One region of the Streptomyces sp. BA2 genome, then DNA from elsewhere that is predicted to be linked to it. Evidence: riboswitches for the same ligand, from Rfam matches in the RefSeq annotation. Region 1 holds a riboswitch; each other region holds the start of a gene.
What was found. Region 1 has a riboswitch for cobalamin ahead of E5671_RS13900 (cobalamin biosynthesis protein). Riboswitches for the same ligand answer to the same signal wherever they lie in the genome.
Positions count from the first base shown of each region.

Region 1 (5,310 bases):
CCGCGTGGTCGATGCCCAGGGCGGCGTGCGGGTCGCCGATGTGGACCTGCGGGGTGAGCCAGACCTTCGCGCCGGGTTCCAGCGAGCCGTGCGTGACGCGCTCCAGGCGGCGTACGACGGTGTCCGCCGCGTGCGGCGCGGCGTCCAGGACGGGCCCGATCACGGCATGGCTTCCGTGGCCGCTGAGGCCGTACGTCCCGGGGCGCAGGCTCGCGAGGGCGCGGGTCAGGGAGATCTGGCCCGCGGCCGTGGAGTGGACCGTGAGGCGGGGCTCGGTCGGCAGCGGGCGGCCCGCCGGCGCCTTCAGGGCCGCGTTGCTGGCGAACCGGCCCGCGGCGACGGCGGCTGCGCCGCCCAGGAGGGCGGTGGTGACGGCGGTGACGGCCGTTGCCGTCGCTTTGGCTGGGCGCACCTGCCCAGTGTCGGGCCCTGGCCGGTCTCGGGCCAGTGGGCGGGGCTCGCGGGGTGATGTCGCTTCGTCCGCGGCCCGCCCGGCTTCACCGTTGGCCGTAGCCCCTCAGTCTGTCCTCCGCTTCCCTCAGCTGTCCCGCGGACAGGAGGGTCGGGGCGTGGCCCGGGACGGAGCTGGCCGTCAGCCAGAGGCGGGACATCCACTCCAGTTGTGCCGTGCGGTCGTAGGCCTGGTCCAGAGTGTCTCCGTATGTGATGGTTCCGTGGTTCTGCAGCAGGCAGCCTGTGCGCTCCCTGAGGGCCCGGAGCATGTTCTCGGCCAACTCCTCCGAGCCGTACGGCGCGTACCGGGCCACCCGGACAGGACCGCCGAGGGCGGCCGCCATGTAGTGGATGGGCGGGAGCTCCGGGACCAGGGTGGAGACGGCGGTGGCGTGCACCGCGTGGGTGTGGACCACGGCCCCGGCGTACGTGGTGCGGTAGACCGCCAGGTGCATGGGCAGTTCGCTGGTCGGGGCGAGGTCGCCGAAGAGCTGGTTGCCGTCAGCGTCGACACCGACCGCGTCCTGCGGCCTCAGGCGGTCGTACGGCACCCCGCTCGGGGTGACCAGGATCGTGCCGCCGACGCGCACCGACACGTTGCCCGACGTGCCGACCACCAGGCCGTCCGTCACCGTTCTGCGGGCCGCCGCCACCAGCTCGTCCCACGCCTGCTCGATCGCGTCCTGCCGGCCCCGGCCTTCGTCCCGCTGCTCCGTCATGCCGTGATCTTGCCAGGAGCAGCGGGGACGCGGGGCCGGCTCGTGTATCACAGGCTCCCCGTCGGCGAGGCGCGCCCGGCCCCCGGGCCGCCGGGTGATCAGAATCTCTTCGACGGTTCCCTGAGCCAGTTGAAGTGCTTCGCCCGGGGGTAGTGGGGCACCCTGGGAAGCCGGGATTCCGGGTCCCCCATGGCCTCCCACCGCCCCTCCGGCGGATGACCGGCAGGGCCCCGGCGGAAGCGGAGTGGCGGCGCCCCGCATTGGGTCACCGCACGGCCCGTCCCAGTTCACTTTCCGTTCACTCAGGTTGCCTACGTTCCACTTGCCACTGACGTCCAACAGAAGCCTGGGTAAATGGAACACATCACGCTTCTCCTCGGGATCGTGATCGTCACCGCTCTCGTGTTCGACTTCACGAACGGTTTCCACGACACAGCCAACGCGATGGCTACCACCATCTCGACTGGCGCTCTCAAGCCCAAGACGGCGGTGGCCATGTCCGCCGTGCTGAACCTCGTCGGAGCTTTCCTCTCCGTCGAAGTCGCCAAGACGATCTCTGGCGGCATCGTCAACGAGGACGGACTGAAGACAGAGGTGATCTTCGCGGCCCTGGTCGGCGCGATCCTCTGGAATCTGCTGACCTGGCTGGTGGGCCTGCCTTCCAGTTCTTCCCACGCACTCTTCGGTGGCCTCATCGGCGCCGCTGTCATGTCGATGGGCTGGTCGTCGATCGACGGCGGCACCGTCGTCACCAAGATCCTGATCCCGGCCCTGGCCGCCCCTCTCGTGGCGGGTCTCGCCGCGATGGTGGCCACGCGTCTGACGTACAGGATCGGCCGCAACACCGATACCAAGGCCACGGCCAAGGGTTACCGCGCCGGACAGATCGCCTCCGCGGGCCTCGTCTCGCTGGCCCACGGCACGAACGACGCGCAGAAGACCATGGGCATCATCACGCTCGCCCTGGTCACCGGCGGCGTCCTGAACCCGGGCGCCAACCCCCCGATGTGGGTCATCGTCTCGGCCGGTGTCGCCATCGCGCTCGGCACCTACCTCGGCGGCTGGCGCATCATCCGCACCATGGGCAAGGGCCTCACCGACCTCCAGCCGCAGCAGGGCTTCGCCGCCCAGACCAGCGCCGCGACGGTCATCCTGGCCTCCTCGCACATCGGCTTCTCGCTCTCCACCACGCAGTCCTGCTCCGGCGCCGTGATGGGCGCGGGCCTCGGCCGCAAGGGCGGTGTGGTCCGCTGGTCCACGGCGACCCGCATGTTCATCGCCTGGGGTCTGACCCTCCCGGCCGCCGGTCTGGTCGGCGCGGGGGCCGAGTTCCTCACCAAGCAGGGCCCCTGGGGCATCGCGGCGACCGCCGCGCTCCTGATCGGCGGCTCCGCCGTCATCTGGTCGCTGTCCCGCCGCAACGCCGTCGACCACACGAACGTCGCCGACGACGAGATCGGCGGCTCCCCCGCCGCCGAGCCCGCAGGCGTCGTGACCACCGCGATGGCCGCCGTCACACCGCCGCCCACCGGGTCGGCCGTGGCGAGCGCGGACGTCGATTTCGTCAAGGCCACCATCCCGGCCCCGACCGGCACCGCGGCGGACCCCGCCCGGCCCGCCACGGTGTAAGGAAAAGTCAGCATGGACATCGACTGGGCAGCTCTCGGCTCCGTCTTCGGAGTCAGCCTCGCGGTGACAGTGGCCCTGGTGGGCCTGTTCACCCTCGGCATCGTCGGCCTCTCCAAGGGCGAGGCGGCCACGTCCGGCGCCTCCACCGCAGGTACCTCCACCGCGGGTGGCGGCACCGCCACCGCGGCCCGCACGGGCGCGTACGTGTGCTTCGCGCTCTGCGCGGCGGCCGTGGCGTACGGGATCTATCTGATCGTCGCCTGACGACCGGAGTTTCGAGTGGGGTGCGGGACGCTTCGGCGTCCCGCACCCCACCTTCGTATGTGGGCCTCCGCACACTCTCCCGTCGCAGGTCAACAGCGAGTTGACGGGCCTTCGCGGGCCGTGGTGGACTGCCGGAGCCAATACGGCAGCAGGAGAGGAAGCCGGTGCGAATCCGGCGCGGTCCCGCCACTGTCATCGAGGAGCTGACTCCTCGGAAGCCAGGAACTCTCGCCGCCGATCACGTCGAACCAGGGCGCGGACACCCTGAGTGAGGACATATCGCCATGCGCGGCCGCCCGTTGCCGGACCAGTTCCCGAGCGTGAGCTCCCTTCTCGGCACGACGACCGGCTGACGCCATGCGTGCCGATCGCGACTTCGCGTACGGCGCCGCCGCCGGCCTCCTCGGTGATCTGTTCCTCGGCGATCCTCGCCGCGGGCATCCGGTCGCCGCGTTCGGTCGGGCCGCGGGCGCCGTCGAGCGTGTGCTGTGGCGTGACCACCGCGGGTGGGGCGCCCTGCATGCCGTGGTGTGCGCCGGAGGCGCGGCCGGTGCCGCCGTCCTGGCCTCTTCTCTTGTACGTGACTCGCGCGCCGCATCCGTCGCGCTGACCGCCGCCACCACCTGGGCCGTGGTCGGCGGCACCTCGCTGGGGCGTGAGGCGCGGGCCATCGGCGGGGCGCTCACCGCCGGGGACATCGAGGTGGCCCGGGAGCGGCTGCCGCATCTGTGCGGCCGGGATCCGCAGGCCCTCGACGCCGACGGCATCGCGCGGGCCGTGGTCGAGTCCGTCGCCGAGAACACGTCCGACGCCGTGGTCGGGGCCCTGGTGTGGGGGGCCGTCGGCGGGATCCCCGGGCTCGTGGGCTTCCGTGCCGTCAACACGCTCGACGCCATGGTCGGGCACAAGTCCGTGAAGTACCGGCGCTACGGGTGGGCTTCCGCGCGGCTCGACGACGTACTGGGGTGGCCGGGCGCCCGGCTCACCGCCGTACTCGCGGCCGTTGCCGGGGACTCGCCGCGCGGTGCGGTGCTGGCCTGGCGTGCGGACGCCGCCAAGCATCCGAGCCCCAACGCCGGCCCCGTCGAGGCCGCCTTCGCCGGGGCGTTGGGCGTACGGCTCGGGGGGACTCTCTCGTACGCGGGGCGTGTCGAGCACCGGCCCGTCCTGAACGGGGACGGGCGGGGCGTCGAAGTCTCCGACATCGAACGGGCCGTGAAGCTGTCGCGACGGGTGGGTCTCCTCGCCCTGGGCGTTGCGGCGGCCGTGAGCGCTCTACGGAAAGGCAGGGCCTCATGAGTGGTGGACTGCTCGTCGCCGGAACCACCTCCGACGCGGGGAAGAGCGTCGTCACCGCCGGGATCTGCCGGTGGCTGGCCCGCAAAGGGGTCTCCGTCGCGCCCTTCAAGGCGCAGAACATGTCCCTCAACTCCTTTGTCACGCGCGAAGGTGCCGAGATCGGGCGGGCCCAGGCCATGCAGGCGCAGGCCGCCATGGTCGAGCCGACCGCGCTGATGAACCCCGTGCTGCTCAAGCCGGGCAGCGACCGCAGCAGCCAGGTCGTCCTCATGGGCAAGCCGGTGGGCGAGATGAGCGCGCGCGGCTACCACGGAGGGCGGCAGGAAGCGCTGCTCTCCACCGTCGTGGGATGCCTTGAGGAACTTCGGGGCAGCTATGACGCCGTGATCTGCGAAGGTGCGGGCAGTCCCGCCGAGATCAATCTGCGACGTACGGACATCGTGAACATGGGGATCGCGCGGGCCGCCCGCTTCCCCGTGGTCGTGGTGGGAGACATCGACCGCGGAGGCGTCTTCGCCTCCTTCTTCGGGACCACCGCGCTGCTGAGCGCCGAGGACCAGGAGCTGATAGCCGGTTATCTCGTCAACAAGTTCCGGGGCGACGTCTCGTTGCTCGAACCCGGGCTCGACATGCTCCAACAGCTCACCGGGCGGCGCACGTTCGGAGTGCTGCCGTTCCAGCACGGCCTCGGCATCGACGAAGAGGACGGGCTCCGGGTGTCGCTGCGGGGTGCCGTGCGGGAGTCCGTCGTCGCTCCGCCGGTCGGTGAGGACGTGCTGCGGGTCGCCGTGTGCGCCATTCCGCTCATGTCGAACTTCACCGACGTGGACGCCCTGGCCGCCGAACCCGGCGTCGTCGTGCGGTTCGTGGACCGGGCCGAGGAACTTGTCGACGCCGATCTCGTGATCGTGCCGGGGACGCGCGGCACGGTCCGCGCCCTGGAGTG
Region 1 is NZ_WSRO01000002.1:2,489,960-2,495,269, forward strand. It holds gene E5671_RS13880 (hypothetical protein) at 1-412, opposite strand, end outside; gene E5671_RS13885 (class II aldolase/adducin family protein) at 498-1,172, opposite strand; gene E5671_RS13890 (inorganic phosphate transporter) at 1,527-2,801, shown strand; gene E5671_RS13895 (hypothetical protein) at 2,814-3,065, shown strand; cobalamin riboswitch at 3,170-3,315, shown strand; gene E5671_RS13900 (cobalamin biosynthesis protein) at 3,423-4,364, shown strand; gene E5671_RS13905 (cobyric acid synthase) at 4,361-5,310, shown strand, end outside.

Region 2 (5,310 bases), 5.9 Mb from region 1:
AACTGGCGTGCGGCCCTGGACGACGACCAGATCGCCAAGTTCCAGCGGGAGTTGGGCGCGATGGGCTACCGCTTCCAGTTCATCACCCTGGCCGGCTTCCACTCCCTCAACCACGGCATGTTCGACCTGGCCCGCGGCTACGCCGAGCACGGCATGACCGCCTATGTAGACCTCCAGGAGCGCGAGTTCGCCGCACAGGCGCAGGGCTTCACCGCCGTGAAGCACCAGCGTGAGGTCGGTACCGGCTACTTCGACCAGGTGTCCACCGCGGTCAACCCGGCCTCGTCGACGACGGCGCTCGCCGGTTCCACCGAGGAAGAGCAGTTCCACTAGGCGCTTGGGCGCTTCGCTGGATCGCCGCATTGATGTCCGCGGGCCGGTGGGGGCTGGGCGCGCAGTTCCCCGCGCCCCTTACGGGGCGCCCCCCGCCGTCCCCAATCCGCCCCCCACTGAGGAGACCCGCATGTCCATCTCCGCTCCCACCCGCCGTGCCCAGGTCCTCGGCCCACCGGCCGACCGGCACGACGAGATCCTCACCCCCGAGGCGCTGGAGTTCGTCGGCCGCCTCGTCGGCGCCTTCGCCGACCGCCGCCTGGAGATCCTCAAGGAGCGCACGCGGGTGGGCGCCCGCCTCGCTTCCGGTTCCCCGCTCGACTTCTCCATCGCCACCGCCCGCGTCCGGGCGGACGACTCCTGGCAGGTGGCTCCCCCGGCCCCCGGACTCACCGACCGCCGAGTGGAGATCACCGGACCGCCCGAGCGCGCGATGGCGGTCAACGCCCTCAACTCCGGTGCGCGGGTGTGGATGGCGGACTTCGAGGACGCCACCTCACCCACCTGGGACAACATCATCGGCGGTCAGCTGAACCTGCTCGACGCCATCGAGCGCAGGATCGACTTCACCACGCCGGAGGGGAAGCGGTACCGGCTCGGCGAGCGCCTCGCGACCATCGTCGTCCGCCCGCGCGGCTGGCATCTGACCGAAGAGCACCTGGAGTTCGACGGCAGGCCCGCGCCCGCCTCCCTGGTCGACTTCGGGCTCTACTTCTTCCACTGCGCCCAGCGGCAGATCGACGCCGGGCACGGCCCGTACTTCTATCTGCCGAAGCTGGAGAACCGCGACGAGGCGCGGCTGTGGAACGACGTTTTCGTCCTCGCCCAGGACCTCATGGGCATCCCGCACGGCACGATCCGGGCCACCGTCCTGATCGAGACCATCACGGCGGCCGTCCAGATGGAGGAGATCCTCCACGAGCTCCGCGAGCACAGCTCGGGCCTCAACGCGGGCCGCTGGGACTACCTCTTCAGCCTCATCAAGACCTTCGGGCACCGCACCGACTTTCTGCTGCCCGACCGGGCGAAGGTCACCATGACCGCCCCCTTCATGCGCGCGTACACCGATCTCCTCGTACGCACCTGCCACAAGCGCGGTGCCCACGCGATCGGCGGCATGGCCGCCCACGTGCCCGGCAAGGACCCGGACGCCCATCAGGCGGCCATCGCCACGGTGCGCCTGGACAAGGAACGCGAGGCCGAGGACGGCTTCGACGGCTCCTGGGTCGCCCATCCCGCGCTTGTCCCCGTGTGCCGCGGGGTGTTCGACGGGGTGCTCGGCACCCGCCCGCATCAGATCGACCGCACCCGCGACGACGTCGAGGTGACGGCGGCTCAGCTGCTGTCCGTGCGCCGCGTCAGCGCGCCGCCCACAGCGGAGGGCGTGCGCACGAACATCGCGGTCGCCCTGCGTTACTTCGCCGCCTGGCTGCGGGGGCGGGGGGCCGTCGCCCTGTACGGGCTGATGGAGGACGCGGCCACGGCCGAGATCGCCCGGGTGCAGATCTGGCAGTGGCTGCGCCACCGGGCCGTCGATCGCACGACCGTACTCGCGCTGGTGGAGGACGAACTCGCCGCCTTGGGGGCGGAGTACCCGTGGGCGCCGCTCGACGAAATCCGCGGGCTCTTCGAACGGAGCGCGCTGGCACGGGAGTTGCCCGCGTTCTTCACCACCGATGCCTACAGCCGCCACCTTGTGGACCAGCCGTTCGTGCGCGACCCGCTCGCCCGCCGTTCGGAGGGTCAGTCATGACCGCGGCCATTCGCCGGGTCGGCGTGGTGGGCGGAGGCCAGATGGGCGCCGGAATCGCCGAAGTGTGCGCCCGCGCCGGCCTGGACACCCTGGTCTGCGAGGCCGACGCCCTCGCAGCACGCGCCGCCCGCGAGCGCGTCGCCGTCTCACTCGGTGGAAGCGGGGCTGCTCGGCCGCAAGAGCGGGCGCGGGTTCCACCTCTACGACCGGGGCTGAGGGGCCCGGGTCCGCCGTCGGGCTGAGGGGCCCGCGGCTGCTGTGAGCGGGGCGCGGAACAGAGTGGTGATCTGTTCCGCGCCCCATCAGGTGTTCGCCCCCCGTCCAAGGCATTGGTGTCGCACCTCACGGTCCGGAATGTGATCAGTACTGCCCAAGAGGCCGACCACCCTCTAGCCTGACCTGTGCAGCTGGTTCGCCCTGTCCGCCAGGCAGACGCGTCGTAAGAGGGAACCCGGTGGGAATCCGGGACTGCCCCGCAGCGGTGAGTGGGAACGACCTCCGTCATACGCACTGGATCCGAGCAGGATCCGGGAAGCGACGGCCAGTAGGGATCTGCCTCGGCAGGTGTGCCCACAAGTCCGAAGACCTGCCTGTTGCCCGCATGTGATCCCTCACGTGCGGATATCCCGGTGACCTCGTGGGCGGGTCGGCGTACAGATCAGGTGGAGCACCGCGCCGGTGGCGCGCGTCCGGTCCATCCGGTTCGTCATCCCTTCGCGTCCGTGTCCCGTCCCCGGGATTCTCAGGAGTCATCTCGCGAAGGAGATTTCCGTGACAGCGAAGTCCGCAGCTGCGGCAGCACGGTCCACCGTGTACGGCTACCCCCGCCAGGGCCCCGACCGGGAACTGAAGAAGGCCGTCGAGGGCTATTGGAAGGGCCGCGTCAGCGCCGACACCCTCCGGGAGACCGCGGCGCGGCTGCGCCGGTCCACCTGGCGGCACCTGTCCGACGCCGGCATCCACGAAGTGCCGACCGGTGACTTCTCGTACTACGACCATGTCCTGGACACCAGCGTCATGGTCGGCGCCGTCCCGCGGCGGCACCGCGAGGCCGTCGACACCGACGCGCTCGACGGTTACTTCGCGATGGCACGCGGCACCCAGGACGTGGCGCCCCTTGAGATGACCAAGTGGTTCGACACCAACTACCACTACCTCGTACCGGAGCTGGGCCCCGACACCGTCTTCACCGCCGACTCGGCCAAGCAGGTCGCCGAGCTCAAGGAGGCCGTCGCGCTCGGCCTCGCCGCACGCCCGGTGCTGGTCGGCCCTGTGACCTATCTGCTGCTCGCCAAGCCCGCGCCCGGCGTGGCCGCGGGCTTCGAGCCCCTGACGCTCCTTGACCGTCTGCTGCCCGTGTACGCCGAGGTCATCGCCGACCTGCGCGCGGCGGGCGCCGAGTGGGTGCAGCTCGACGAGCCCGCCCTCGTCCAGGACCGCACCCCGGCGGAGCTCAACGCCGTCGCACGCGCCTACCGTGACCTGGGCGCCCTCACCGACCGCCCGAAGCTGCTCGTCGCCTCCTACTTCGGCAGGCTCGGCGAGGCGCTGCCGGTGCTCGCCAAGGCGCCGGTGGAGGGCCTCGCCCTGGACTTCACGGAGTCCGCCGCCAGCCAGCTCGAGGACCTCGCCGCCGTCGGCGGGCTGCCCGGCAAGCGGCTGGTCGCGGGCGTCGTCAACGGCCGCAACATCTGGATCAACGACCTGGAGAAGTCCCTGTCCACGCTGGGCACGCTCCTGGGCCTCGCCGACCGGGTCGACGTCTCCGCGTCCTGCTCCCTGCTGCACGTCCCGCTGGATGCCACCGCCGAGCGGGACATCGACCCGCAGATCGCCCGCTGGCTCGCCTTCGCCCACCAGAAGACCACCGAGATCGCCACGCTGGCCCGCGGCCTGGTGCAGGGCAGGGACACCATCACGGCCGAACTGTCCGCCAACCGCGCCGACCTGGCGTCCCGCTCGGGCTCGGCCCTCACCCACGATCCGGCCGTACGTTCCCGCGTCGCCGCCGTCACGGGCTCCGATGGCCGCCGCGCGCACGCCTATCCGGAGCGTGCGGCGGCTCAGCGAACCCGCCTCGGTCTGCCGCTGCTTCCCACGACCACCATCGGCTCGTTCCCGCAGACCACCGAACTGCGCACCGCACGGGCCGACTTGCGAGCGGGCCGCATCGACACGGACGGTTACGAGGAGCGCATCCGCTCCGAGATCAGCGAGGTCGTCGCGTTCCAGGAGAAGGCGGGCATCGACGTCCTGGTGCACGGCGAGCCCGAACGCAACGACATGGTGCAGTACTTCGCCGAGCAGCTCACCGGCTACCTCGCCACGCAGCACGGCTGGGTCCAGTCGTACGGCACCCGTTATGTGCGCCCGCCGGTCCTCGCGGGCGACATCTCCCGGCCTGTGCCGATGACGGTGCGCTGGACCTCGTACGCCAACTCCCTCACCGACCGCCCCGTGAAGGGCATGCTCACCGGTCCTGTCACCATGCTCGCCTGGTCCTTCGTCCGCGACGACCAGCCGCTGGGCGACACGGCACGCCAGGTCGCCCTCGCCCTTCGCGACGAGGTCGACGACCTGGAGACCGCGGGGACTTCGGTCATCCAGGTCGACGAGCCCGCGCTGCGCGAGACGCTGCCGCTGCGTACCGCCGAGCACGCCGCGTACCTGGACTGGGCCACGGAATCCTTCCGCCTCACCACGAGCGGCGTCCGGCCGGACACGCAGATCCACACCCACATGTGCTACGCCGAGTTCGGAGACATCGTCCAGGCCATCGACGACCTCGACGCCGACGTCATCAGCCTGGAGGCCGCGCGCTCGCACATGCAGGTGGCCCGCGAACTGGCCGAGCACGGCTACCCGCGCGAGGCGGGACCCGGGGTCTACGACATCCACTCCCCGCGCGTACCGAGCACCGAGGAGGCAGCGGCCCTGCTGCGCAAGGGACTTGAGGCCATCCCCGCCGAGCGGCTGTGGGTGAACCCCGACTGCGGCCTCAAGACCCGCGGCTGGCCCGAGACCAAGGCCTCCCTGGAGAACCTGGTCGCGGCCGCGCGCGAGGTGAGGGCGGAGCTGCCCGCGGGTTCCTGATCCGAACGCGCGGAACGGGGCGGCCATTCGAGGGCGAATGGCCGCTCCGTTCCGTCATGACGCATCACCCGTATGCGCCACCCGCGACAACAGCGCATGCAACGTCTCCCGCTCGTCCGGGCCGAGCGGGG
Region 2 is NZ_WSRO01000002.1:8,381,305-8,386,614, reverse strand. It holds gene aceA (isocitrate lyase) at 1-333, shown strand, start outside; gene aceB (malate synthase A) at 464-2,086, shown strand; partial or broken gene E5671_RS40145 (3-hydroxyacyl-CoA dehydrogenase NAD-binding domain-containing protein) at 2,083-2,238, shown strand; cobalamin riboswitch at 2,478-2,694, shown strand; gene metE (5-methyltetrahydropteroyltriglutamate--homocysteine S-methyltransferase) at 2,858-5,179, shown strand; gene E5671_RS40135 (MarR family winged helix-turn-helix transcriptional regulator) at 5,234-5,310, opposite strand, start outside.
Region 2: another riboswitch for cobalamin. It lies ahead of metE (5-methyltetrahydropteroyltriglutamate--homocysteine S-methyltransferase); the one in region 1 lies ahead of E5671_RS13900 (cobalamin biosynthesis protein).

Region 3 (5,310 bases), 5.9 Mb from region 1:
CGCCGCCGCCTTCGTCGTCCTCCTCACCCTCGGCCAGATGCTGGTCGCTCCGGCAGCCCGCGCCTGGGTCCCCGATCTCACGCCGGACGGCAGGCTCGGCCTCTACACCGGTGCCCTGTCCTCGGTCTCGGGCCTGATCGTCCTGGCGGGCAGCGCCGCGACGGGCTCACTCCTGGACGCAGGGCTGCCGCCCTGGGCCCCGTGGCTCACACTGGCCGCGATCCCGCTCCTGGCCCTGACACTCCTGCCCGACCGATCCCGGCCCCCGGGCCGGTCACCCCGCTGACGCGCCGGGCACCACCGAGGCCATCAGCGCCGCCAACTCCTCGGGAGTGCGCGGTCCGTCGCCCGCCCCGGGCAGCAGGCCCTTCGTCCGCAGCAGCTCCGTGACGGCGATTCCCCACGGCAGGCGGAGGCCCGCCTGCGCGAGGAGGTCCCTGTGGGCGAGCATCTCCGCAACCGGCCCCGCGCGCACTCCCGAGGGGGTGAGCAGCGCCGCGTCGTCGGCCCAGCGCAGGGCCAGATCCACGTCGTGGGTGGCCATCACCACGGTCGTTCCCGCGTCCCGCAGGCCTTGCAGGGTCGCCAGGAGGCGCTCCTGGCCGTCGGGGTCGAGCCCCGCGGTCGGCTCGTCGAGGATCAGGACGCGGGGGCGCATCGCCACGGCGCCCGCGATGGCCGTCCGCTTCCGCTGGCCGTAGGAGAGCAGATGGGTGGGGCGGTCCGACAGGGCGCTGATGTCGAGCGCGGCGAGCGCCTCGGCGACCCGGCCGCGGACCTCGTCGTCCGGCAGCCCCAGGTTCAGCGGCCCGAAGGACACGTCCTGCTCGACCGAGGCGGCGAACAGCTGGTCGTCGGGGTCCTGGACGACCAGCTGAACGGTGGTGCGCAGCCGGGTGAGCCCCCTGCGGTCGTACGTCACGGGGGTGCCGTCGACCGTCAATCCGCCCTGGTCCGGGCGCAGTCCACCACTCAGCAGCCGCATCAGGGTGGTCTTGCCGCTGCCGTTGCGGCCAAGGAGCGCGAGCGCGCGGCCTTCGGTGACATCGAAGTCCAGGCCACTGAGCACGGTGGGCCCGTCTTCGTACGCGTAGGAGGCGGCCCGAAGAGCGACCAAGGACCCGCTCGGCTCGCGAGGAGCGCTCGGCTCGCTCATGGAAGAAGCCTTTCCAGTACAAGGGTGAGGGCCGCAAGGCCCAGGAGGAGCACGGCGCTTGCCGCCACGAAGCTCCGGGAGATCCGGGCGTCCGGCACGAGCACCCGCAGGGTTCCGTCGTACCCGCGTCCGGCGAGCCCGGCCTGGAGCCTGCTCGCCCGGTCGAAGGCCCGCACGAACGCGGTGGCGCCGAGACCGCCGAGGGAACGCCAGGTGGCGGCGCGGGTCGTGTGGCCGAGGCGCGCGGCCTGCGCCTGCCGGATCCGGCTCATGGAGTCCAGGAGCAGGAAGCTCATCCGGTACATGACGAGGGCCACGTCGACGACCGGCGCCGGAACACCCGCTTTCACCAGGCGGGGCAGCAGGTCCGACATCGGCGTGGTGAAGGCGAACAGGAGCACGCCGAGGGAGGCCGCCGATGTGCGCAGGAGCAGACCGCCCGCACGGGCGGGGCCGCCGTCGGCGAGTGTGACGAACCCTTCGGGCCCGCCGAGTTGGACGATGAGGGTCAGTGCGCCTGTGACGCAGAAGCCGAGCGGCACGCGGTAGGCGCGCCACAGTTTGCGCGGCGGCACACCGGCGGGCCCGAGCAGCACGGCGAGCGCGGCGGCAAGGACCAGGGCGGCACCCGGCCAGGGCGGCAGGGAGACCGCAAGGACGGTGAGGCCGAGCCCGAGCACGGCTTTGTCCACGGGGTGGCGGCGGCGCCAGCGACTGCTGTGCGCCGCCGCGTCGATGGGCAGCACGCGGGGTCAGACCTGCTCGGTCTCGGCCCGGGTGCTCTCCGCGTCGGCGGCCTTCTCCGCAGGCGCCCCCTCGGCCTCGGCCCGCGCGATCTCCGCGCCCTGACGGCGCCCCTTGCGCAGACCGAAGTAGTACGCGAGGACGCCCGCCCCCAGCGCCGCCTGGAGCGCGAAGAGCGCCGACTCGACCTCCCCGGAGGGGGGTTCGTACAGCGGCGAGAACCAGGGTTCGTAATCCGGCTTGATCTCGGTGATCGCTGTCTCGGCCTGGGCGTCGGCCCCGGTGAACGGCTCCTTCTCGTCGTCGCCGAGGCCGAGCGCCAACGGCAGCACGGCGAGCGCGGCGACGATGAGGAGGAGCAGAGTGTTGATCTTCGCGTTCCGGCTCATCAGGCGCTGGCCCCCGTCTCCGTCTTGGTGTTCCTGTCCGCCTTCGCGCCCGACCGCTTGCCCTGGAGCAGCACGCCGAGCCGCGTGAGTTCACCCTTGCTTGACTGCACGAGCAACCGCATCACGATGACGGTGAGCAGTCCCTCGCTGACCGCGAGGGGGATCTGCGTGACGGCGAAGATGCCGCCGAACTTGCCGAGGGCGCCGATGAATCCGCTGCTGGGGTCGGGGAACGCCATGGCCAGCTGGACGCTGGTGACGCAGTACGTGGACAGGTCGGCGACGAACGCGCCGAAGAACACGGCGACCATGAGCGGTACGTCGTACCGCTTCAGGAGCCGGTAGACGGCGTATCCCGCCCATGGCCCGATGATCGCCATGGAGAAGACGTTGGCGCCGAGCGTGGTGAGCCCGCCGTGGGCGAGCAGCAGGGCCTGGAACAGCAGCGTGATGGTGCCGAGCACCGTCATGATCGGCGGCCGGAACAGGATCGCGCCGAGCCCGGTGCCCGTGGGATGTGAGCAACTGCCCGTGACGGAAGGGATTTTCAGCGCGGAAAGGACAAAGGTGAAGGCTCCGGAGGCGCCCAGGAGCAGAGTGCTCTCCGGGTGTTCCTTGACTTCACGGGTGAGGGAGCGGACTCCGTGGACGACGAACGGCGCGGACGCTACGCCCCAGGCGATCGCGTGCGCCGGTGGGAGGAAACCCTCGGCTATGTGCATGGCTAAGCAGACCCTCTCCAGCACCTCGTGGATGGACAACGCGCCTTGGCCGGTCTCCTGGCTGACGGGTCGTACCGACCGGACTCCGCCTTCCCGGGTACGCGCGTACCCAGTGGCTGCCGCGAGGGCTGGAGCCGGACTTCCCGATCACAGTGGCGAGGGCCGCACCGGCATCACACCGGATTTCCCGAGCACCAAGGCGTGGCGACCTTAGTGCGCAATCGAGTTACCTGACAACTTGCGGGACCGTGCCACCTGTGGCACGTGCGAGCGCACACGACCAGGGCGTACGCCCCTGGTCAGCCCATGTGCCTCCGTCCTTGATGTCGGCACTCTTCAGTCCCTCGCCTGCTCCCCGGCCACGGGATAGGGAACGAAGGTGCTGCTGTTCTCGTCGATCGCCAGGCGGCGGTCCAGCGGGGGCACTGCCCGCTGGGGGCAGTCGGTGCGTTCGCAGAGGCGGCAGCCCATGCCGATGGGCACGGCCGATGAGGCGCTGTCGAGATCGAGGCCGTCGGAGTAGACGAGCCGCCCGGCATGGCGGATCTCGCAGCCGAGGCCGATGGCGAACGTCTTGCCGGGCTCGCCCCAGCCGCCGCGGTGCCGGGTGACCGCACGGGCGGTCCACAGGAAACGCTGCCCGTCCGGCATCGAGGCGACCTGGACGTGGATGCGGCCCGGCGCGGCGAACGCCTCGTACACGTTCCACAGCGGACAGGTGCCGCCCGCGCGGGAGAAGTGGAACGCGGTGGCTGACTGACGCTTCGACATGTTGCCCGCCCGGTCGACGCGGACGAAGGAGAAGGACACGCCGCGCAGCCGGGGGCGCTGCAGGGTGCTGAGACGGTGGCAGATGGTCTCGTAGCCGAGGCCGAAGTGGTCGGTGAGACCCTCGATGTCGTACCGGAACTCCTCCGCGGCCGCGTGGAAGCGGCGGTACGGCAGGATCAGCGCGGCCGCGAAGTAGTTGGCGATGCCGATGCGGGCCAGCGGCCAGGCCGCGGTCTCCTGACCGAAGTCCTCCGACGCGAGCGCGGAGATCTCGTCCGCGTACTCCAGGAGCGCGAGCTGGGTGGCCATCCGGAACGCCTGCTGGCCGGGGCGCAGCCGGCTGGAGAGGTGCAGGACCCGGGCCGTCGGGTCGTAGTGGTGCAGGAGTCCTTCGGCGTCCGCGACCAGGCGCACCCCGTGGCGCTCGGCGAGGCGCGCCGACAGGGCACGAACGACCTCGCCGGGGCGTACGCCGATCTCCGCCGCGAACCTCTCGGCGGCCAGGTCCATGTCGTGCAGGTAGTTCTGGCGCCGGTAGAAGAACTCGCGGATCTCCTCGTGCGCGGAACGCGGCTGGGCCACCGTTCCCGGCCCCCGGCCCTCCGCGGCTTCGGAGAGCTGTTCGGTGAGGTGCTGGTTCCGGCGGCCGAGGTCGACCAGGACCGTCGCCACGGCGGGCATGCGCGATGCCAGGTCCGAGAGGTCGGATGCGGAGACCCGCCCCGCGGCCACCTCGCCGGTGAGGGCGTCCCGCAGGTCGGCCACCAGACGGCTGGTGTCGCGCTCGGAGAAGAAGCCGGGGTCGACGCCGAACGCCTCCGTGAGACGCAGCAGTACGGGCACGGTCAGCGGCCGGGAGTCGTGCTCCATCTGGTTCAGATAACTCGGCGAGATGGCCAGGGCACGAGCCAGGTCGGCCTGGCTCATCCGGCGTTCCTCCCGCAGCCGTCGCAGTCGCGCTCCCGCGTACGTCTTGCTCACCCGTGGCTCCTGTTAACAGAGTTGGCAATTCGGCGGGGGAAGATGCGCAGAACTTGGCATCTTTCCCCGGTTGTTGGCACTGAGTGCCAATGCCAGAGTCGTACCGCGGCCCGCCGGGCTCCGCCGACGGGCCGCACCTTGCATTCGTCCGGCACTCAGTGCCTGACATTCGCACAGTTCACGATTCTCCGGGAGACGGTCATGGCACAGGCAGGGACGACGGCGGCAACGGCCCAGGAGACGGCTCAGGAGCTGGCTCAGCGGTGGGCGGCCGACGCCCGGTGGAAGGGCATCGAGCGCACCTACTCCGCAGAGGACGTGGTCAGGCTCTCCGGCAGCGTCCGCGAGGAGCACACCCTGGCCCGGCGCGGCGCCGAGCGGCTGTGGCGCCAACTGCACGAGCGGGACTACATCCACGCGCTCGGCGCGCTGACCGGCGGCCAGGCGGTCCAGCAGGTCAAGGCCGGTCTTCAGGCCATCTACCTGTCCGGCTGGCAGGTGGCCGCCGACGCCAACCAGGCCGGGCACACCTACCCCGACCAGTCGC
Region 3 is NZ_WSRO01000002.1:8,387,238-8,392,547, reverse strand. It holds gene E5671_RS40185 (MDR family MFS transporter) at 1-286, shown strand, start outside; gene E5671_RS40180 (energy-coupling factor ABC transporter ATP-binding protein) at 275-1,156, opposite strand; gene cbiQ (cobalt ECF transporter T component CbiQ) at 1,153-1,902, opposite strand; gene E5671_RS40170 (energy-coupling factor ABC transporter substrate-binding protein) at 1,909-2,289, opposite strand; gene E5671_RS40165 (energy-coupling factor ABC transporter permease) at 2,289-3,011, opposite strand; cobalamin riboswitch at 3,042-3,225, opposite strand; gene E5671_RS40160 (short-chain fatty acyl-CoA regulator family protein) at 3,348-4,763, opposite strand; gene aceA (isocitrate lyase) at 4,965-5,310, shown strand, end outside.
Region 3: another riboswitch for cobalamin. It lies ahead of E5671_RS40165 (energy-coupling factor ABC transporter permease); the one in region 1 lies ahead of E5671_RS13900 (cobalamin biosynthesis protein).

Region 4 (5,310 bases), 480 kb from region 1:
GGCCTCCTGGTCCACCATCGCCAGCCTTCGCGCCACCGTGCGGCGGCCCACATCCCGCAGCGGGTCGCCATCCAGGGTGACCACCCCGGATGTCGGAGCCAGGACGCCCGCCAGGATGCGCAGGAGAGTTGACTTGCCCGAGCCGTTCGGGCCCAGCAGGCCGACCGTGGCTCCTGGGGGTGGCGCCAGGGTCACCCCGTCGATGATGAGGTGGCCCGCGGTTGTTCTGGTGACCCGGTCCGCCCGTAGGCCGGATTCGGTGTGCGGGGTCATGTCGTCTTCCTCGTGCGGTAGAGGACCAGGACGAACGCCGGGACGCCGATCAGGGACGTCACCACCCCCACGGGCACCTCCTGGGGGTCCAGGACCGTGCGGGCCAGCGTGTCCACCCACACCAGGAACACCGCGCCCGCGAGCGCCGTGACCGGGAGCAGACGTGCGTGCCCGGCGCCGACAAACGCACGGGCCGCGTGCGGCAGGACCAGGCCCACGAAGCCGATGGCGCCCGCGCTGCTGACCAGGGCTGCCGTGAGGAGGGCCGTGATGGAGAGCAGCAGCAGGCGGGTGCGGGCCACGTGTACGCCCAGCGTCGCCGCCGCGTCCTGGCCGAACACGAACGCGTCCAGCGTGCGGGCCTGCGTCAGGCAGATCGCGAGGGCCACGAAGAGCACCGCCGCGCACAGCCAGACGTCCGTCCAGCCCACCCCGCTCAACGAGCCGAGCAGCCAGAACAGGACACTCCGCGTCGTCTCCGCGTCGCCCGACGTCAGGATCACGAACGAGGTGAGGGCGGAGAACAGTTGCATCGCCGCCACGCCTGACAGCACCACCCTGTCGGCGCTTCCGCCCAGGGTGTGGCTCAGGAAGAGGACCAGTGCGAAGGAGGTGACGGCCCCTACGAAGGCTCCCGCCGAGACCGACACCACTCCCCCGCCGACCCCCAGGACGACGATCGCGACCGCGCCCGTGGACGCCCCCGAAGAGACGCCGAGCACGAAGGGGTCGGCGAGCGGGTTGCGCAGGAGGGACTGGAGGACCGTTCCGCAGACCGCGAGGCCGGCGCCGCAGACGGCCGCGAGGAGCGTGCGCGGCATGCGCAGGTTCCAGACGATGCCGTCCCTGATCGGCGTCAGCGTCGCCTCTCCCCAGCCGAGGTGGGACGCCACCGCGGACCACACGTCCGGTACGGAGATGTCCGCTGGCCCGATGGTGACGGCCACCGCCACGGAGAGGGCGAGGGCGGCCAGGCCCGTCGTCCAGAGCAGGGCGGAACGTATGCCGCCCGGGGCGGCCTTCCTCACTTGGCGAGCCCGAACTCGCGCAACGCGTCGGCGACTTGTTCCACGCCGTCCACCGTGCGGATCGTCGGGTTCATGGCCTGGCCGCTCAGCAGCACGTACCGCTTCTTCTTCACGGCGGTCAGGTTCTTGGTGACCGGGTTGGACTCCAGGAACTCGATCTTCTTCTTCGCGCTCTCGGCCGTCTGTGACTTGCGCGTGAGGTCGCCGATGACCAGCACGTCCGGGTCGCGGTCCGCCACCGTCTCCCAGTTGATCTGGGGCCACTCCTCACGGGTGTCGTCGAAGACGTTCTTCACGCCCAGTTCGCGCGTGATGATGCCCGGTGCTCCGCAGCAGCCCGCGATGTAGGGCGCGTCGGAGTTGGCGAACCAGTAGAGGAGCGTCGTGCCGGACGCGTCGGCCTTCTTGATCGTCTTCGTGGCCTTCGCCACCCGGCCCTTGAGGTCGGCGATCAGCCGCTCGCCGCGCTTCTCGACCCCGAACGCCTTGGCCAGGTCCCGCACTTCGCCGTACACCGTGTCCATCGTCAGCGTCTTGTCGCGGCGGCCGTCGCCGTCGCCGCTGTTGTCCTTGCCCGCGCAGTCGGAGGGCGAGACATAGGCGGGTACGCCGAGTTCGGCGAACTTGGAGCGGTCGGCGACGCCGCCCTTGCTGACCGTCGCCAGGAAGGAGGCGGTGACGAAGTCCGGCTCCTGGGCGAGGACCTTCTCGAAGGAGGGGTAGCTGTCGGCGAGCCGGTCGACCTTGGCGTTGTCCTTCTCCAGACCCTTGAGCACCGGATCCGTCCAGGTGCCGGTGCCTGCCATGCGGTCCGCGAGGCCGAGGGAGAGCAGGATCTCCGTGGAGCCCTGATCGAGGGAGACCGCCCGCTGCGGCGGCGCCTTGATCTCCGCCTTCTTGCCGCAGGAGGTGAGGGTCAGTGGGTATCCCGCTGCCTTCCCGCCCCCGCTGGAGGTGGCCGACGAGCCGCCTCCGCACGAGGTCAGCGTGACGGCGAGGGCCGTGCTGAGGAGCATGGGGACACGTACACGACGGGCTGTGGAGGACACACGATCCCTTGAGTCTCACGGCTCATACGCGGAGCCTGGCCTGCTTCGTCACCTCCGCCGCCCGGTGCGGGGGCGAAGGTGCCAGCAGGTCTTCGGACTCGGGGATCGGCCGGGCGGGGCGCCTTCCCAGGCGTCCGTGGACGCCCAGTGGCCGTGGCCCCGCCCGTTCCCCCTCACCGCTGCGCGTCAGTTCCGGATTCGCACCGGATTCCCTGGCCCTGGTGTGGGTTGACTGGCGTGCGCAAGCTATCACGCGGGGTCAGGACGCCTGCCCTCACGCGAGGTCAGGCCGGCTGCTCGGGCCTTGGAGCTCCGCGGTAGGTACCGAAGGACCACTTGTTGCCCTCGGGGTCGGCGATCCCGAACTCCCGGCTGCCGTACGGCTGGTCCTCGATCTCCCGGATGATCTCGACCCCCGCGGCGGTGAGCCGCTCGTAGAGGTCGTCCACGTGGTCGGTGACGACGTACGCGCCGAAGGTGCCCGGCTTCAGGCACCACTCCTGGGACTTCTCGTCGTACGAGCCGAGCATGATGGCCCCGCCTTCGGGCCAGTCGAGCTCGGCGTGGGCCACGCGGTCGCCGTCCTCGTAGACGGCGGTGCGCAGGAAGCCGACCGTGCCGACCAGGAAGTCGATCAGGGCGGGGGCGTCGTGCGCCTGGAGGGTCGGCCAGACGTCGGGGGCGCGTCCGGCTGAGGCGGAGGTGGACTGGGGCTGCTGCTTCTCGGTGGTGTTCATGGCTCCTACTCTTCGCCCCCGCCATGGCTCCCGGCTTGGATATTCCGGCACTCTTCGGCCAGCCAGCCGCTGGGGCTCACCCCGGTGTACTGCTGGAAGTCCCGTACCAGGTGGGAGTGGTCGTAGTAGCCGCAGTCGGCGGCGACGCGGGCCAGGTCGGGGGCGCCGCCCGTCGCGACCGGGCGTACGAGGGCGTTCCGTGCGCGCTGGAAGCGCATCAGGCGTCCTGCCTGCTTGGGGCTCAGGCCCGTCTCGGCGCGGAAGAGCGTGGTGAGGCGGCGTTCGCTGAGGGCGACGTGCCGGGAGAGGCCGCGCAGGGTGCCGACGCCCCGGTGCCGGGCGAGCCAGGCCCAGGCCTCGGCGACCTCTGGCCGTACGGATCCGCCGGAGGCGTCGTCGGCCGCGCGCTGCCTCAAGTAGGCGGACACGGAGGCGAACCGCTCCGCCCAGCAGCCCTGCTCGCACAGCATCTCCCGTACGTCGGCGGCGCGGCGCCCCATCACCTCCGCGCCGGGCGTCACCAGCTCACCGGCCAGTTCCGCGGCCGGTACGCCGAACAGGGCGCGGGCGGCGAGCGGGTGCACGGCGAGCTGGATGCCCGCCTCGTGCTCGGGCCGGACGACGTACGCCGGGGACTGGTGCAGGCCGCCGAGGACGATGTCCGTGCGGGTGGCGTCGCGGCCGCCCGCCTGCTCGGGGGTGAGGCCGCTGACGACGGGGCCGTCGAGCGAGAAGATCAGCGTCAGGTACGGGGACGGCAGGCCGCGGTGCAGGCCGGGCCGCTCACCCTCCGTGCGGTAGCCGACCGCGGACACCACCATGCCGTCGAGCCGCGGGGCGGCCCGCACGAACTCCCGGGAGACGGTCTCCATGCCTTCCAGTATGCGATGGGCGGGGCTCCGAGGCGTGGTGGGCGTCCGTCTCTGCTACCCGCGCGCAGAGGTCCCATGCCCGTTCCGTCCGGTGATGTCGATCATGGGAATCTGCCGCCTGACCTCATACGATGACCCGCCGCTCCGGACGGGGCGCAGACCGCTCTCAGGGGGCACAGAACCATGGCAGTAAAGGCAAAGGGCAAGCTGGCCGTCATCGGCACGGCGGGCGCGCTCACCGCGGCCGTACTCGCGGGGACGGCGCTCTGGCCGAGCACGGACGCGACGGCGGCGGACGCCTCCGCGAAGACGGCGCACGCCGCCAAGGCCTCGGCCGAGCTGAAGCACTGGCCGAAGCCGGTCGCGAAGAAGCTGGGCAAGGTCATCGCGAAGAACGAGGACAAGGGCGCGTACGCCGTCTTCGACGCGGACAACACGACGTACCGCAACGATCTGGAGGAGTCCCTCCTGCCCTTCCTGGAGATGAAGGGGGTGCTGACCCGCAAGTCGATGGACCCGTCGCTGAAGATCATCCCCTTCAAGGACACGGCGAAGCACAAGGAGAGCCTCTACAGCTACTACAACCGGCTCTGCGAGGTCGACGACCAGGTCTGCTACCCGTGGGCCGCGCAGATCTTCTCCGGCTTCACGCTGAAGGAGCTCAAGGGGTACGTCGACGAGCTCCTCGCCCACGACAAGCCGATTCCCGCCGAGTACTACGAGGACGGGAAGCTGACGAAGACCGAGGTCAAGACGCCCGAGTTCTTCACCGGCATGCAGGAGCTCTACAAGTCGCTGCGGAGCCACGGCATCGAGGTCTACGTCGTCAGCGCGGCCAGCGAGGACCTCGTACGCATGGTCCTCTCCGACCCCAAGTACGGCTACGACGTGAAGCCCGAGAACGTCATCGGTGTCGGCCTGCAGCTCAAGGACCGCAAGACGGGCGAGGTCACCAGCTCCCGCAAGGAGATCGCGGAGGGCCGCTTCGACGAGAAGAAGCTCGCGGGGCGTGAGCTGACGCCGAACCTGTGGGCGCCGCTGACCTGGTACCAGGGCAAGCCCGCGGCCATCAGCACGTACATCGACGAGTGGAAGAAGCCCGTCCTGGTGGCGGGCGACACCCCGAAGAGCGACGGCCCGATGCTGTTCCACTCGGCGGACGTGAAGCACGGCGGGGCGCGGGTCTGGGTCAACCGCAAGGACGACTACATGAAGGAACTGGACGGGATGAAGCGCAAGAACGCCGACCGGCAGCGGGAGCTCGGCCAGCAGGTGACCGCGGACAAGCAGTGGCTGACGGTGGTCCCGGACGAGATCCGCTAGTCGGTCGCTAGTCGGTCCCGGTGGCGGC
Region 4 is NZ_WSRO01000002.1:2,971,343-2,976,652, forward strand. It holds gene E5671_RS16130 (ABC transporter ATP-binding protein) at 1-273, opposite strand, end outside; gene E5671_RS16135 (iron chelate uptake ABC transporter family permease subunit) at 270-1,301, opposite strand; gene E5671_RS16140 (ABC transporter substrate-binding protein) at 1,298-2,317, opposite strand; cobalamin riboswitch at 2,417-2,602, opposite strand; gene E5671_RS16145 (VOC family protein) at 2,635-3,087, opposite strand; gene E5671_RS16150 (helix-turn-helix transcriptional regulator) at 3,093-3,959, opposite strand; gene E5671_RS16155 (haloacid dehalogenase-like hydrolase) at 4,143-5,282, shown strand; gene E5671_RS16160 (DUF2252 domain-containing protein) at 5,290-5,310, opposite strand, start outside.
Region 4: another riboswitch for cobalamin. It lies ahead of E5671_RS16140 (ABC transporter substrate-binding protein); the one in region 1 lies ahead of E5671_RS13900 (cobalamin biosynthesis protein).